Regions from separate parts of the Streptomyces sp. NBC_00029 genome, predicted to be linked through region 3. Evidence: riboswitches for the same ligand, from Rfam matches in the RefSeq annotation. Region 3 holds a riboswitch; each other region holds the start of a gene.
The links. Region 3 has a riboswitch for cobalamin ahead of OG753_RS37015 (CoA-acylating methylmalonate-semialdehyde dehydrogenase). Riboswitches for the same ligand answer to the same signal wherever they lie in the genome.
Positions count from the first base shown of each region.

Region 1: it holds a riboswitch for cobalamin, as region 3 does, so the genes downstream of both, OG753_RS12420 (cobalamin biosynthesis protein) here and OG753_RS37015 (CoA-acylating methylmalonate-semialdehyde dehydrogenase) in region 3, are expected to answer to the same signal.
Region 2: it holds a riboswitch for cobalamin, as region 3 does, so the genes downstream of both, OG753_RS27730 (ribonucleoside-diphosphate reductase subunit alpha) here and OG753_RS37015 (CoA-acylating methylmalonate-semialdehyde dehydrogenase) in region 3, are expected to answer to the same signal.

Region 1 is NZ_CP108292.1:2,581,004-2,586,316, reverse strand. Features, by position in the region: gene OG753_RS12430 (putative cobaltochelatase) at 1-424, opposite strand, end outside; gene OG753_RS12425 (cobyric acid synthase) at 582-2,102, opposite strand; gene OG753_RS12420 (cobalamin biosynthesis protein) at 2,099-3,061, opposite strand; cobalamin riboswitch at 3,099-3,242, opposite strand; gene OG753_RS12415 (hypothetical protein) at 3,362-3,583, opposite strand; gene OG753_RS12410 (anion permease) at 3,609-4,898, opposite strand; gene OG753_RS12405 (hypothetical protein) at 5,209-5,313, shown strand, end outside.
Region 2 is NZ_CP108292.1:5,898,155-5,903,467, reverse strand. Features, by position in the region: gene OG753_RS27745 (carbon starvation CstA family protein) at 1-2,151, shown strand, start outside; gene OG753_RS27740 (YbdD/YjiX family protein) at 2,151-2,345, shown strand; gene OG753_RS27735 (GNAT family N-acetyltransferase) at 2,444-2,941, shown strand; cobalamin riboswitch at 2,986-3,115, shown strand; gene OG753_RS27730 (ribonucleoside-diphosphate reductase subunit alpha) at 3,259-5,313, shown strand, end outside.
Region 3 is NZ_CP108292.1:8,045,111-8,050,423, forward strand. Features, by position in the region: gene OG753_RS37005 (enoyl-CoA hydratase/isomerase family protein) at 1-684, opposite strand, end outside; gene OG753_RS37010 (acyl-CoA dehydrogenase family protein) at 681-1,826, opposite strand; gene OG753_RS37015 (CoA-acylating methylmalonate-semialdehyde dehydrogenase) at 1,831-3,330, opposite strand; cobalamin riboswitch at 3,516-3,701, opposite strand; gene OG753_RS37020 (short-chain fatty acyl-CoA regulator family protein) at 3,766-5,181, opposite strand.

The DNA.
Region 1 (5,313 bases), 5.5 Mb from region 3:
GCAGGTTGACCTCGTCGACGTAGAGGATCCCGCGGTGGGCGTCGGCGAGCAGTCCGGGCTCGAACGCCTTCACGCCCTCGGCGAGGGCCCGTTCGATGTCGAGCGAGCCGACGAGACGGTCCTCGGAGGCGCCGACGGGCAGCTCCACCATGCGGGCCGGCCGAGCGCCGCCGGGGCCGGACTCGTGCGGGCCGTCCGGGCAGGCCGGGTCCGGCGTGGCGGGCGCGCAGCTGAACCGGCAACCCGATACGACGTCCACCTGCGGCAGCAGCGCGGACAGCGCGCGGACGGCGGTGGACTTGGCGGTCCCCTTCTCGCCGCGCACGAGCACCCCGCCGACCGCCGGGCTCACGGCGTTGAGCAGGAGCGCCAGCCGCAGGTCGCTCTGGCCGACCACTGCGGTGAACGGGTAGGGCGTGCTCATGCGTTGCCTCTCTCAGTGCGGGTACGTGTCGGTGTGCGCGGGCCCGTACGAGTGCGCGGGCCGGTACGGGTGCCGCTGCGGCGCCGTTGCGGGGGCTCCGCCCCCGGCCCCCCGCGCCCGGGTCGCCGGCGGGGCCGAATGTGCGGGGCTGAGCCCGTCATGGTGCGCCCGGAGGGATGAAGGGCAGGCCCGCAGGGGATCCACCCTCGATCAGCTTCAGCAGCGCATGCGTGTCCGCGTGTTCCTCGATCAGGTCGCCCAGCAGGTCCAGCTGTTCCTCCCGCAGGGTGGAGAACGACGTGTCCGGCGCCGGGACGAAGCGCCGGCCCGCCGCCGCGGCCACCTCCCGCAGGAACGCCCGGCGGAAGCCGTCCGACTCCAGTGAGCCGTGCCAGTGGGTGCCCCACACCGGGCCGACCCGGCAGCCGTCCAGGAAGGGCTCGCCGCCGAGCACTTCGGCCACGCCGTGGTGGATCTCGTAGCCGGAGACCTCCTCGCCGAGCGCCGTCCCCGAGGGCCGTGCCAGGGTCTTCTCCCGCTCGAACCGGATCCGTACGGGGAGGAGTCCGAGGCCGTCGACCTCGCCCGCCCGCGATTCGACCTCGTCGGAGATCCGCTCGCCGAGCACCTGGAACCCGCCGCAGATGCCCAGGACCGGCCGCCCCTCGGCGGCCCGGCGCAGCAGTGCGTCCGCGAGCCCGCGTTCCCGCAGCCACTGCAGGGCCTTGACGGTGCCCCGGGTGCCGGGTACGACGACCAGGTCCGCGTCGGCCAGCTCCTCGGCCCGGTCCACGAACCGCACCACGACGCCCGGTTCCGCCGCGAGCGCGTCGACGTCCGTGAAGTTCGACATCAGCGGAACCGCGCACACGGCGACCCGCAGCACGTCCTCGCCCACCGGCGGCGCGACCACGGACTCCCGTACCGCCCCGCGCAGGGAGACCCGCAGGCCGTCCTCCTCGTCGATGCCCAGCCCGTGCTGGAACGGCAGTACCCCGTACGTGGCCCGGCCCGTCAGGCCGCGCAGCATCTCCATGCCCGGCTCCAGCAGCGACACGTCACCGCGGAACTTGTTGACCATGTACCCGGCGATCAGCGACTGGTCCTCGGCCGACAGCAGCGCCGTCGTACCGAAGAAGGACGCGAAGACCCCGCCGCGGTCGATGTCGCCGACCACCACCACCGGGAACCGCGCGGCCCGCGCGATGCCCATGTTCACGATGTCGGTCCGGCGCAGGTTGATCTCGGCCGGACTCCCCGCCCCCTCGCAGATCACGGCGTCATACGTGCCCCGCAGCTGCTCCAGGCAGTCCGTGACGATGCCGAGCAACTGCTCCTGGCGCCCGCCGTGGTAGCCGCGGGCGCTCATCTCGCCCACCGGCTTGCCCAGCAGCACCACCTGGCTGCTGCGGTCGCTGCCGGGCTTGAGCAGCACCGGGTTCATCAGCGCGGTCGGCTCCACGCGGGCCGCCTGGGCCTGCATCGCCTGGGCGCGCCCGATCTCGGCGCCCTCCAGGGTCACGAAGGAGTTCAGCGACATGTTCTGCGCCTTGAACGGCGCCACCTTCACGCCCTGCCGGGCCAGCCAGCGGCAGATCCCCGCCGTGACCACGCTCTTCCCCGCGTCCGATGTGGTGCCCGCGACCAGCAGACCCCCGCCGCGCTTCGCGCCGCTCATGCGCGCCGCCCCTTCTTCGTCGTACGGGAGACCAGCAGCCGGACGGCCACACAGGCACCCAGCGCCAGCCAGCTCACCTGCCGCGACAGCCGTACCGCCCGCTCGATGTCCGCGACCTCCACCGGCCGCCCCGCCCCGCCGTTCAATACCGCCCGGTGCTCGACCCGGCCGCCGTACGCGAGGGTCCCGCCCAGTCTGACGCCCAGCGCCCCGGCGAAGGAGGCCTCGACGGGTCCGGCGTTGGGGCTCGGATGGGCGGCGGCGTCCGCGCGCCAGGCCCGTACGGCGCCCCGCCGGTCGGGGCCGGCCAGTACGGCGGCGACCGCCGTCAGCCGGGCCCCCGGCCAGCCCGCCAGGTCGTCGAGTCGGGCGGAGGCCCAGCCGTAGCGCAGGTAGCGGGGGGACTTGTGGCCGACCATCGCGTCCAGGGTGTTCACGGCGCGGAAGGCCAGCAGGCCGGGGACTCCGGCGACGGCGCCCCACACCAGGGCCCCGACCACCGCGTCGGAGGTGTTCTCGGCGACGGACTCCACGACGGCGCGGGCCATCTGCTGCCCGTCCAGGGCCTGCGGGTCGCGCCCGCACAGGTGGGGCAGCCGCTCCCGGGCCACCTCGATGTCCCCGGCGGCGAGCGCCCCGCCGATGGCGCGGGCCTCCCGGCCCAGCGAGGTGCCTCCCACGACGGCCCAGGTGGCGGCGGCGGTCAGGGCGATACGGGCGGCCGCGGGCCGGGAGCGCACGGCGCGGGCGCCCAGGGCCCCGACGGCGGCCGCGCCCCCGGCGCACACCAGGGTGTGCAGGAGGCCCCGGGAGCGGTCGTCGCGCCACAGGGAGCGCTCGACGGCGGCGGCGGCCTTTCCGAAGGCGGCCACGGGGTGCCCTCGGCGCGGATCACCGAGGATCCGGTCGCCGATCAGGCCCGCCGTGGCGCCGTACGCGAAAACGCGATCGGCACGCATGGTGACAGGTATGTCCTCACTCAGGGTCCGCGCCCTGGTTCGACGTGTCCGGCGGCGAGAGTTCCTGGCTCCCGGTCGCACTCGGCCCGAGTGCTCCGGTGACAGTGGCGGGACCGCGCCGGATTCGCACCGGACTTCCTCTCCATGCCGCCGTAATGGCTCGGGCAGTCCACCATGCACCGCGAAGCCCGTCAACTCGCCGTTGACCTGCGGTGCCGTGGGGGGCCCGGGATGCGAAAAGCTCCCTCCGGGACAAACCCGGAGGGAGCCTTCACGCCTGGCCGGCCGCGGGGCGGCGGATCAGGCGACGATCAGGTAGATCCCGTACGTCACGGCCGCCGCGACGAGCGCGAAGCAGGCGTACGCGCCGGTACGGGCGAGGGTGGCGGTGCCGCCCTGCTCGGTCGCGGTCTCGTGCTTGGACAGGCCCACCAGGCCCAGGGTGAAGAGGGCCACGAGGGCGACGGTGGCGAGGAGGCTGACCCCGAAGACGGAGCCGAGCGCTTCCCAGTCGATCTTCATACTGCCGTTCCTCTGTGTGTCTCGGTCAGACCGCGGCGGCCGGAGCCGCCGGGGTCTGCGTCGCGGCCGGGATGGTGGCCTTCAGGTCCTCGTCCGTGACCGCGGCGGTCGTACCGGCGAGGGGGGTGCCGATGCCGGCTGCGGCGACGGTCGGCGGGACGGTGACCGCGGCGATCGCCGTGGTGACGACACCCGGCTCCTCGGCGTGGGCCGGCTCCACCTCGTTGACGTTGTTGTGGTCGACGACCTGGCGGCGCGAGATGAGCCAGATGGCCAGGCAGGAGCCGATCAGGAAGAGCGTGACCGCGGCGATGCCGACGTCACCGATGCGCATGACCAGTTCGGCACCGGCCGAGACCAGCGCGGCGGCCGGCAGGGTCAGGCCCCAGGCGACGAACATGCGGGTCGCGGTGGACCAGCGGACCACACCGCCCTTGCGGCCCAGGCCCGCACCCATGACCGCACCGGAGCACGAGTGGGTGGTGGAGAGCGAGAAGCCCAGGTTGGAGGAGGCGAGGATGACGGACGCGGCCGAGGTCTGGGCGGCGAAGCCCTGCTGCGGCTGCAGGTCGGTCAGGCCACTGCCCATGGTGCGGATGATGCGCCAGCCGCCCAGGTAGGTGCCCATCGCGATGGCGAGTCCGGCGGAGACGATGACCCAGACCGGCGGGTTCGCGTCGGGCGCGATCGCGCCGCCGGCGATGAGGGCCAGGGTGATGATGCCCATCGTCTTCTGAGCGTCGTTGGTGCCGTGCGCGAGGGAGACGAGACCGGCCGAGGCGATCTGACCGGCGCGGTACCCCTTGGCGGAGGTCTTCTCGCCGACCTTGTTCCCCATCCGGTACGTGACCTTGGCGGCCAGGTACGCGGCGATGCCGGCCACCAGGGGGGCGGCGATCGCGGGGATGAGGACCTTGGTGACGATGACGCTGCCGTTGACCGCGCCGAGGCCGGCGGAGGCGACCGCGGCACCGATCAGGCCGCCCATCAGGGCGTGCGAGGAGCTGGAGGGGAGCCCGACCAGCCAGGTGACGAGGTTCCAGAGGATCGCTCCGACCAGGGCGGCGAAGATCACCTCTGGCTGGATGCCGTCCTCGTTGACCAGTCCCTTGGAGATCGTCTTGGCGACCTCCACGGACATGAACGCGCCGACGAGGTTGAGCACGGCGGACATGGCCACCGCCGTCTTGGGCTTGAGGGCGCCGGTCGAGATGGTGGTGGCCATCGCGTTGGCCGTGTCGTGGAAACCGTTCGTGAAGTCGAACACGAGAGCGGTAATGATCACGATCCCGAGGAGAAGCGTTATGTGCTCCATTTACCCAGGCTTCTGTTTGACGTCAGTGGCTCGGCGACCGTAGGCAACCTGGATGAACGGAAGATGAACTGACTCGGGCGGGGCGGTGTACTGGCCCGGGGGGTGATCGGGTCATTCGTCCTGATTCTGGCGCAGATAACGCCATTAATGCACGTCAAAGGCGGGTGAATGAACCCCTCCGCAGGCACTCCGCCCTGCATACGATCCCCCCTCTCCGGCCCCGAATGAGACCCAGATCACTCCACCCTCGCAGATGGCGGAGGGATCTCCTCCGGTGGCCCGCCCGAGGCCGCGCCGCGACACTGGAGCCGTGCGAACCGCGACAGCAACGGCTGCGGCCGTCACCACGACCCTCCTGGTTGCCGGCGCGGCCGCCGTCGCCGTCGGCAGGCACGCCGCCGACGCGGCCCTGCGG
Region 2 (5,313 bases), 2.1 Mb from region 3:
TCTCCCAAGTCCATCGCCGCGTGGGTGCTCGTCGGACTCGTCGGCGCCATCGGCTGGGGCGTGCTCGCGCTCTCGCGCGGCGAGGAGATCTCCGCGGCCTGGCTGCTCGCCGCCGCACTGGGCTCGTACGCGATCGCCTACCGCTTCTACGCGCGCTTCATCGCCCACCGCGTGCTGAAGGTGGACGCGACCCGGGCCACCCCCGCCGAACGCCTTGACAACGGTGTCGACTTCCATCCCACCGACCGCCGGGTGCTCTTCGGCCACCACTTCGCCGCCGTCGCGGGCGCCGGCCCGCTCGTCGGACCCGTGCTCGCCGCGCAGATGGGCTACCTGCCGGGCACCATCTGGATCGTCGCGGGCGTGATCTTCGCCGGCGCCGTCCAGGACATGGTCACGCTGTTCTTCTCCACCCGCCGCGACGGCCGTTCGCTCGGCCAGATGGCCAGGGACGAGATCGGCCCCGTCGGCGGTGCCGCCGCCCTGATCGCCGTGTTCGCCATCATGATCATCCTGCTGGCGGTCCTGGCCCTGGTCATCGTCAACGCCCTGGCGCACTCGCCCTGGGGCGTCTTCTCCATCGGCATGACCATCCCGATCGCCGTGTTCATGGGCTTCTACCTGCGCGTCCTGCGGCCGGGCCGGGTCACCGAGGTCTCCGTCATCGGCGTCGCGCTGCTGCTGCTCGCCATCGTCGCGGGCGGCTGGGTCGCCGAGTCCTCCTTCGCGGGCACCTTCACCCTGGAAAAGGAGACGCTGGTCATCTGGATGGTGGTGTACGGCTTCCTGGCATCGGTGCTGCCGGTGTGGATGCTGCTCGCCCCCCGCGACTACCTGTCCACCTTCATGAAGGTCGGCACCATCGCGCTCCTCGCGATCGGCGTGGTCATCGCGATGCCCACCCTGAAGATGCCCTCGGTCACCGACTTCGCGGCCCGCGGCGACGGACCGGTCTTCGCCGGCTCGATGTTCCCCTTCGTCTTCATCACCATCGCCTGCGGTGCGCTCTCCGGCTTCCACGCCCTGGTCTCCTCGGGAACCACCCCGAAGATGATCCAGAAGGAGACGCAGGTCCGCATGATCGGCTACGGCGCGATGCTGACCGAGTCGTTCGTCGCCGTCATGGCGATCATCGCGGCCTGCATCATCGAGCCCGGCCTCTTCTTCGCGGTCAACTCCCCTCCCGGCATCATCGGCACCACGGTCGAGTCCGCCTCCCAGGCCGTGACCAACTTCGGCTTCGCCGTCTCCCCCGAGGCGCTCGCCCAGGCCGCCAAGGACGTCGAGGAGGCCAGCCTGCTCTCCCGTACGGGCGGCGCGCCGACCTTCGCACTCGGAATGTCCGAGATCTTCTCCGCCGTGGTCGGCGGTGCGGGCATGAAGGCGTTCTGGTACCACTTCGCCATCATGTTCGAGGCGCTGTTCATCCTGACCACGCTCGACGCGGGCACCCGCGTGGGCCGGTTCATGCTCCAGGACACCCTCGGCAACGTGCACAAGTCCTTCAAGGACGTCAGCTGGAAGCCCGGCGTGTGGTTCGCGAGCGCGATCGTCGTCGGCGGCTGGGGCTACTTCCTGTGGGTCGGCATCAAGGACCCGCTGGGCGGCATCAACCAGCTCTTCCCGCTCTTCGGCATCGCCAACCAGCTGCTCGCCGCGGTCGCCCTGGCCGTCTGCACCACGCTGCTGGTCAAGTCCGGCCGGCTCAAGTGGGCCTGGGTGACGGGCGTTCCGCTGGTCTGGGACGCCACGGTGACCCTGACCGCGAGCTATCAGAAGATCTTCTCCGAGGACGTGAAGGTCGGCTTCTTCGCCCAGCGCGACAAGTACCAGGCCGGGATCGACGCCGACAAGGTCCTGCCGCCCGCCAAGAACATGGACGACATGCACACCGTGGTCACCAACGCCACGGTGGACGGCGTCCTGTGCGCCCTCTTCGCCGTCCTGATCATCGTGGTCCTCGCGGACGCGGCCCGGACCTGCCTGAAGGCCGTCCGCGACCCCGGCTCGGCGACCCTCTCCGAGGTCCCGTGGACCGAGTCGAAGATCGTCGCCCCGGCCGGGCTGATCGCGACCGCCGAGGAGCGGGCGGAGCTCGCCGCGGCGGGCCCGGACGCGGGCGGCGGCCACGTCAAGGAGCCGGTGGCCTGATGAGCGTGCGCAGCGCGCTGGCGAAGGTGCGTTTCTACGTACGGGAGTTCTCGGGGGAGGCGGCGTACGACCGCTACGTGGCCCACGCCCGCTCCCACGACCCGGACGCGGAGGTGCTCACCCGCCGCGCGTTCGAACGCGCCCGCACGGACGCCCGCGAGGCGGACCCCCGCGAGGGCTTCCGCTGCTGCTGAGCCCACCCGGACCGAAGGCCCCGCCGGACACTTCCGGCGGGGCCTTCGCCGGATCCGCACCGGGCACCGCCACCGGCCCGTCCTGCACACTCGACCTCATGGACATGGTGATCAGAACGGCGCTGCCCGCCGACTACGCGGAGCTGGGTGGGATCACGGCGCAGGCCTACCTCACCGACGGGCATCTGGACTTCAACGAGGACGACGCCTACCTCGACGTGCTGCGCGACGTGGCCGGCCGGGCCGCCCGGGCCGAGGTGCTCGTCGCCGAGCGGGACGGGCGCCTGCTGGGCGGGGTGACCTTCGCCGCGCCCGGCAGCCCGCTCGCCGACATCGCGGCCCCGGACGAGGCCGAGTTCCGGATGCTCGCGGTGGCCCACGAGGCCCGCGGGCAGGGTGCCGGTGAGGCTCTGGTGCGGGCCTGCATCGAGCGGGCGAAGGCCCTCGACGGGGTGACCGGCCTGGTTCTTTCCACGCAGCGCAGCATGGCCGGCGCCCACCGGATCTATCTGCGACTGGGCTTCGTACGCACGCCGGAGCGGGACTGGGCGCCGATCGAGGGCCTGACACTCCTGGCGTATCGGCTCAAGCTGTAGCCACGCCGACACTACATGTGGGGGTTGCCGCAACGGGCCGCCCCCACATGTATGCTCATGCCTGCTGTCGCCGCAGGGGAATCCGGTGCGAATCCGGAACTGTCCCGCAACGGTATGAAGTGTCCGGCTACCGGACGCCAAGTCCGATGACCTGCCGACAGCGCGCCCGGCTCGACCGAACCGGGTGCCGATTCGTCCGGGCCTCGCGGTTGGGCCGGTGGACGCCATGCCGGGGTACGCGTTCGCGTCGCGCCCGCATGCGCCCGCTCGCGCCCCTCCCCGCCGATGACCGGGCCGAGCGAGGGAGAGCTCCCGCCGTGACCATCGCGCCTTCCGCACCGCGCGCCGAGTCCACTTCTGGCGACAACACCGAGGGCCCGGGGGCCACGCTGCTGCGTACCCTCACCGAACTTACGGCGGACCTCCCCGACACCGACCCCGGCCGGGTCGCGGCCTCCGCGCTGCGCGGCCGCAGCTCCGCCGCCGACGACGCCGAACTGCGCGGGCTGGCCACGGAGGCCGCCGCCGGTCTGATCTCCGAGGACCCGGCCTACTCCCGCCTCGCCGCCCGCCTGCTGACGCTGGCCGTGCGCGACGAGGCCGCGAGCCAGGGCTCCACGTCCTTCTCGGCCTCCGTCGAGGTCGGCCACCTCGAGGGCCTCATCGCCGACCGCACGGCCGAGTTCGTCCGCACCCACGCGGCCCGGCTGGACTCGCTCGTCGAGCTCACCCTCGCCGAGGGCGCAGACGACCGCTTCGGCTTCTTCGGCCTGCGCACCCTGCACAGCCGCTACCTGCTGCGCCACCCGATCACCCGTCAGGTCATCGAGACCCCGCAGTACTTCATGCTGCGCGTGGCCTGCGGTCTCGCCGCGGACGAGAGCGTCCAGGCCGTGGAGGAAGTGGCCTCGCTCTACCGGCTGATGAGCCGGCTGGACTACCTGCCGTCCTCCCCCACGCTCTTCAACTCCGGCACCCGTCACCCGCAGATGTCCTCCTGCTACCTGCTGGACTCCCCGCTGGACGAGCTCGACTCGATCTACGACCGCTACCACCAGGTGGCGCGCCTGTCGAAGCACGCCGGCGGCATCGGCCTCTCGTACTCCCGCATCCGCGCCCGCGGTTCGCTGATCCGCGGCACCAACGGGCACTCCAACGGCATCGTGCCGTTCCTGAAGACCCTCGACGCCTCCGTCGCCGCCGTGAACCAGGGCGGCCGCCGCAAGGGCGCCGCCGCGGTCTACCTGGAGACCTGGCACGCGGACATCGAGGAGTTCCTGGAGCTCCGCGACAACACCGGTGAGGACCAGCGCCGTACGCACAACCTGAACCTCGCCCACTGGGTGCCGGACGAGTTCATGCGCCGTGTGAACGCCGACGCCGACTGGTCGCTGTTCTCCCCGGCCGACGTGCCCGAGCTGGTCGACCTGTGGGGGGACGAGTTCGACGCCGCCTACCGCAAGGCCGAGGCGGACGGCCTGGCCCGCAAGACCATGCCCGCCCGCGACCTGTACGGCCGGATGATGCGCACCCTCGCGCAGACCGGCCAGGGCTGGATGACGTTCAAGGACGCCTCCAACCGCACGGCGAACCAGACCGCCGAGCCGGGCACCGTCGTGCACTCCTCGAACCTGTGCACCGAGATCATCGAGGTCACCAACGACGGCGAGACCGCCGTCTGCAACCTCGGTTCGGTCAACCTGGGCGCCTTCGTCGTCGACGGCGAGATCGACTGGGAGCGGATCGACGAGACCGTCCGCACCGCCGTGACCTTCCTCGACCGCGTGGTGGACATCAACTTCTACCCGACCGAGCAGGCCGGCCGTTCCAACGCCCGCTGGCGCCCGGTGGGCCTGGGCGCGATGGGCCTGCAGGACGTCTTCTTCAAGCTGAAGCTGCCCTTCGACTCCCCCGAGGCGAAGGCCCTGTCCACCAAGCTCTCCGAGCGCATCATGCTGGCCGCGTACGAGGCCTCGTGCGACCTCGCCGAGCGCAGCGGCCCGCTGCCCGCCTGGGAGCAGACCCGCACCGCCCGCGGTGTCCTGCACCCGGACCACTACGACGTCGAGCTGAACTGGCCGGAGCGCTGGGACGCGCTGCGCGCCCGCGTCGCGAAGTCCGGCATGCGCAACTCGCTGCTCCTCGCCATCGCCCCGACGGCCACGATCGCCTCGATCGCCGGTGTGTACGAGTGCATCGAGCCGCAGGTCTCCAACCTCTTCAAGCGCGAGACGCTCAGCGGTGAGTTCCTCCAGGTGAACGGCTACCTGGTGGAGGAGCTGAAGCAGCTCGGCGTGTGGGACGCCCAGACCCGTGAGGCGCTGCGCGACTCCTCCGGCTCGGTCCAGGGCTTCGGCTGGATCCCGGCCGAG
Region 3 (5,313 bases):
GAGTACGCCGCCGGGTGCGGGCCCGACGTACCGTTCCAGCACCTCGTGCACGGAGCTCCGCGCAAGGTCCCGGGACAGCCCGGGCAGCAGCTCCGAGGGCACGAAGTGATCGGCGAGCCCGACGAGCAGCGCGTCCGCCGCACCGGCCGGGGCACCCGTCAGGGCCAGGTGCGTGCCCAGCTCGCCGGGCGCCAGCGCCAGCAGGTAGGTGCCGCCGACGTCGGGGACGAAGCCGATGCCCGTCTCGGGCATCGCCACGCGGGAGCGTTCGGTGACGATCCGCACGGTGCCGTGGGCGGAGATCCCGACGCCGCCGCCCATGACGATGCCGTCCATGAGGGCCACGTACGGCTTGGGGTAGCGGGCGATGCGCGCGTTCAGCCGGTACTCGTCGCGCCAGAAGTCCGCCGACGCCCTGCCGCCGGTGCGGGCGTCCTCGTGGATCGCGCGAATGTCGCCGCCCGCGCACAGGCCGCGACCGCCGGCGCCCTCGATGACGACGGTCGCGATGTCCGGGTCGTGCTGCCAGAGCGACAGCGCCTCGTCGATGCGCAACACCATGGAGTGGGTCAGGGCGTTGAGCGCGCCTGGGCGGTTGAGGGTGATGTGCGCGGCGCGGCCCTCGGTCCGCAGCAGGACATGGCCGGGCTCGCGCTCGTGGTGAGCGTGGGATTCGTGGTTCATCGCAGGGCCTCCGTGAGCCCGCGGGCGACGATGATGCGCATGACCTCGTTGGTGCCTTCCAGGATCTGGTGGACCCGAAGGTCGCGGACGATCTTCTCGATGCCGTACTCGCTCACATAGCCGTAACCGCCGTGCAGTTGGAGGGCCCGGTCGGCGACCGCGTAGCCGGTGTCCGTGGCGAACCGCTTGGCCATCGCGCACAGCTGCGGGGCCGGCGGGTCGCCCCGGTCCAGCGCGTCGGCGGCCTGGCGGACCAGGGCGCGGGCCGCGGCCAGCTCGGTGGCCATGTCCGCGAGGCGGAACTGCAATGCCTGCGCGTCCAGCAGCCGGGCCCCGAAGGCCTCCCGGTCGGCCAGATACGCCAGACTGCGGTCCAGTGCGCTCTGCGCACCGCCCAGCGAGCAGGCGGCGATGCCGAGCCGGCCGCCGTTGAGAGCGTTCATGGCGATGCGGAAGCCGTCGCCCTCGGCGCCGAGCCGACGGTCGGCGGGGACGCGGACCCCGTCGAGGATCACCTGGCGGGTGGGCTGGGCGTTCCAGCCCATCTTTCGCTCGTTCGGACCGAAGGAGACCCCGGGGTCGTCGCGTTCGACGACGAAGGCGGAGATGCCGCCCGAGCCCTGCGTGCCGGTGCGTGCCATGACGATGTAGACCTCGGAGGCACCCGCGCCGGAGATGAACTGCTTGACCCCGGTCAGTACGTAGCCGTCACCCGTGTGCTCGGCCCGGGTGCGCAGTGCGGCGGCGTCGGATCCGGCGCCGGGCTCGGTCAGGCAGTAGCTGCCCAGGGACCGGGCGCTGCACAGATCGGGGAGCCAGCGGGCCCGCTGCGCCACGTCCCCGTACCGGTCGATCATCCAGGCGACCATGTTGTGGATGGAGAGGTACCCGGCGATGGACGGACAGCCGGTGGCGAGGGTCTCGAAGACGAGGACGCCGTCGCTGCGGCTGAGCCCGGACCCGCCGTGCTCCTCGCGGACGTAGACGCCGCCGAGCCCGAGGTCCGCCGCCTTGCGGATCACGTCCAGCGGAAAGTGCTTGTCCTGGTCCCAGGCGACGGCGTACGGGCCGAGCTGCTCCTGGGCGAAATCGAGGGTGACCGCGGCGAGGGCGAGCTGATCGGGGGTGAGCGTGAGGGGCACGGGCTCAGCCCATCGTCGGGATGGTGAAGCTCGCGCTCTCCTTGGCCCCGGAGGGCCAGCGCGAGGTGACGGTCTTGGTACGGGTGTAGAAGCGGATCGAGTCGGGGCCGTGCTGGTTGAGATCGCCGAAGCCGGACCGCTTCCAGCCGCCGAAGGTGTGGTAGGCCACGGGAACGGGGATCGGCACGTTGACGCCGACCATGCCGGCGCCCACCCGGCGGGTGAAATCGCGTGCCGTGTCGCCGTCACGGGTGAAGATCGCGACGCCGTTGCCGTACGGGTGCTCGGTGGGCAGGCGCAGGGCCTCCTCGTAGTCGGCGGCCCGTACGACGGACAGCACCGGGCCGAAGATCTCCTCGCGGTAGATCCGCATCCGGGGGGTCACGCGGTCGAAGAGGGTGGCGCCGGCGAAGTAGCCGCTCTCGTGCCCGGGGAGGGTGAACCCGCGTCCGTCCACGACGAGTTCGGCGCCCTCGGTGGCACCGATGCCGACGTAGCGGTTCACCCGGTCGAGGGCGTCCCGGCTGACCAGCGGCCCGAAGTCGGCCCCGGGGTCGTCGGAGCGGCCGACGCGCAGGGTGGCAATGCGCTGCTTCAGCTTCGTCACCAGCGCGTCCGCGGTCTCCTCGCCGACGGGGACGGCGACGGCGATGGCCATGCAGCGCTCGCCCGCGGAGCCGTAGCCGGCGCCGATGAGCGCCTCCACGGCCTGGTCGAGATCGGCGTCGGGCATCACGATCATGTGGTTCTTGGCGCCGCCGAAGCACTGGGCGCGCTTGCCGTGGGCGGCGGCGGTGGCGTAGATGTGCGCGGCGATCGGGGTGGAGCCGACGAAGCCGAGAGCCTGGACGCGCGGGTCCTCGAGGAGGGTGTCGACGGCCTCCTTGCCGCCGTTGACCACATTCAGCACACCGGGCGGCAGACCTGCTTCCAGGAACAGCTCGGCCAGGCGCAGCGGTACGGACGGGTCCCGTTCGGACGGCTTCAGGATGAAGGCGTTCCCACAGGCCAGGGCGGGGGCGGCCTGCCACAGGGGGATCATCGCGGGGAAGTTGAAGGGGGTGATCCCGGCGACCACGCCCAGTGGCGAGCGCAGCGAGTGCACGTCGATCCCGCTGCCCGCGTTGTCGGTGAACTCGCCCTTCAGCAGGTGCGGGACGCCGGCGGCGAACTCCACCACCTCCAGGCCGCGTTGCAGATCGCCGTGGGAGTCGGCGACGGTCTTTCCGTGCTCGGAGGACAACAGCCGGGCGAGGGAGTCCCGTTCGCCCTCCACCAGCTGGAGGAACCGAAGGAGCACGCGCGAGCGGCGCTGCGGGTTCCACTGCCCCCAGTCGGCCTGCGCCTCTTCGGCGTCGGCGATGGCGGCCTCGGTGTCGGCCCGCCCCGCGAGCGGGACACGGGCCTGGACGGCGCCGGTGTTGGGGTCGTGGACGTCGGTGAAGAGACCGGAGGATCCGGTGGTGTGCTTGCCGCCGATGAAATGGGTGAGTTCGCGGACCATGGGTGCCTGCTCTCGTCAGGTTGGATCCGGGGATGGCACGGCGGACCCGCGGACGGCACCCGATGGGGTGCGCCGCTGGGAGGGCCGTGGGACTACGAGCGCGCGAAGGCGTGCGTGCGCTCCGCCGGATCACCAGGGTCGTGGGTACAAACCGGTGCCATGCGTGTCTGCTCCATCCTCGTGGAAAACACGGAACGTTCCGCGGCCGGTATCCTGACTCCCGGATCCCCGCGCGCCGCCCGCCTTCCCGACAGACCTCGTCAGTGGCGTGTGGATGGCAGCACACTCCCCGGTCACAGTGGCGGGACCGTGCCGGATTCTCACCGGCTTCCCTGCACCGCGGACCTTGTGCCACGAACATATAGTTGGACGTCCTAGTAAGTCCAGAGCCGCCGCCGCGCGCCTTCGCCGGCCCCGTGGCCGACTGACGTCCCCTCAGTCCTGTGCCGGGGCGCGGCTCCTGGTCACCGGGTACGGGATGAAGGTGCTGCTGTTCTCGTCGACGGCCAGCGCCCGGCCGAGCGGCGGAACGGCCCGCTGCGGGCAGTCGAGCCGTTCGCACAGGCGGCAGCCCATGCCGATGGGCGTCGCGGCCGCCGTGTTGTCGAGGTCGAGCCCGTCGGCGTACACGAGCCGCGATGCGTGCCGGATCTCGCAGCCCAGCCCGATCGCGAAGGTCTTGCCGGGCTCGCCCCATCCGCCGCGGTGGCGGGTGACGGCGCGCGCGGTCCACAGGTACCGCTGCCCGTCGGGCATGGCGGCCACCTGGACGTGGATGCGGCCCGGCGCGGCGAAGGCCTCGTAGACGTTCCACAGTGGACAGGTGCCGCCCGCGCGGGAGAAGTGGAACCCGGTCGCCGACTGCCGCTTGGACATGTTCCCGGCCCGGTCCACCCGGACGAAGGAGAAGGGAACACCGCGCAGCCTGGGACGTTGCAGGGTGCTGAGCCGGTGGCAGACGGTCTCGTAGCCGATCCCGAAGTGGTCGGTGAGCCGCTCGATGTCGTAGCGGAACTCCTCGGCGGCCGCGTGGAACGCGCGGTACGGGAGGATGAGCGCGCCCGCGAAGTGGTTGGCGATGCCGATCCTCGCGAGGGCGTGGACGGGAGAGCCGGGCGGGAAATCCTCGGCGGCCAGCCGGTCGAGCTCGGCCCCGTACTCGATCAGCGCCAGCTGGGTGGCCATCCGGAACGCCTGCTGCCCCGGCCGCAGCCGGTTCGACAGGTGCAGTACCCGGGAGGAGGGGTCGTAGTGGTGCAGCCGGTCGGAATCCGTGGCCGTCCTGACGCCGTGCCGCTCGGAGAGCCGGCGGGCCAGGGCGCTGACCACGTCCCCCGGGCGGATACCGATCTCGGCGGCGAGACCCTCGGCGGCGAGATCGGTGTCGTGGAGGTAGTTCTGCCGGCGGTAGAAGAACTCGCGGATCTCCTCGTGGGGTGAGCGCGGGCTGTCGGCCGCCACGTCCCGGCCGTCGGCGGCGTCGGCGAGGCGCTCGGCCAGCAGCCGGCTGCGCCGGCCGAGGTCGAGCAGCACCGAGGCGACCGCGGGCATACGGGTGGCCAGTTCGGCCAGGTCCGAGGGGGAGACGCGGGCCTGGGCCACCTCGTTCGCGAGCGCCTCGCGCAGATCGGCGACCAGACGGCTGGTGTCGCGCTCGGAGAAGAAGCCCGGATCCACCCCGAAGGCCTCGGTGAGCCGCAGCAGGACCGGGACGGTGAGCGGCCTGGAGTCGTGCTCCATCTGGTTGAGGTAGCTGGGGGAGATGGCGAGCATCCGGGCCAGGTCGGCCTGGGTCATCCGGCGCTCCTCGCGCAGCCGCCGCAGCCGCGCTCCCGCGTACGTCTTGCTCACCGCACTCCTTCGCCGCCGGGCCGGACACGCGACGCCAGGATACGGGGATCTGTCTGCCCGACGGCCTTCGCAACCTTGGCAATTGTGGCGCCGAAGATTCGCAAAGCTTGGCAGATGTACCTGCTTGATGGC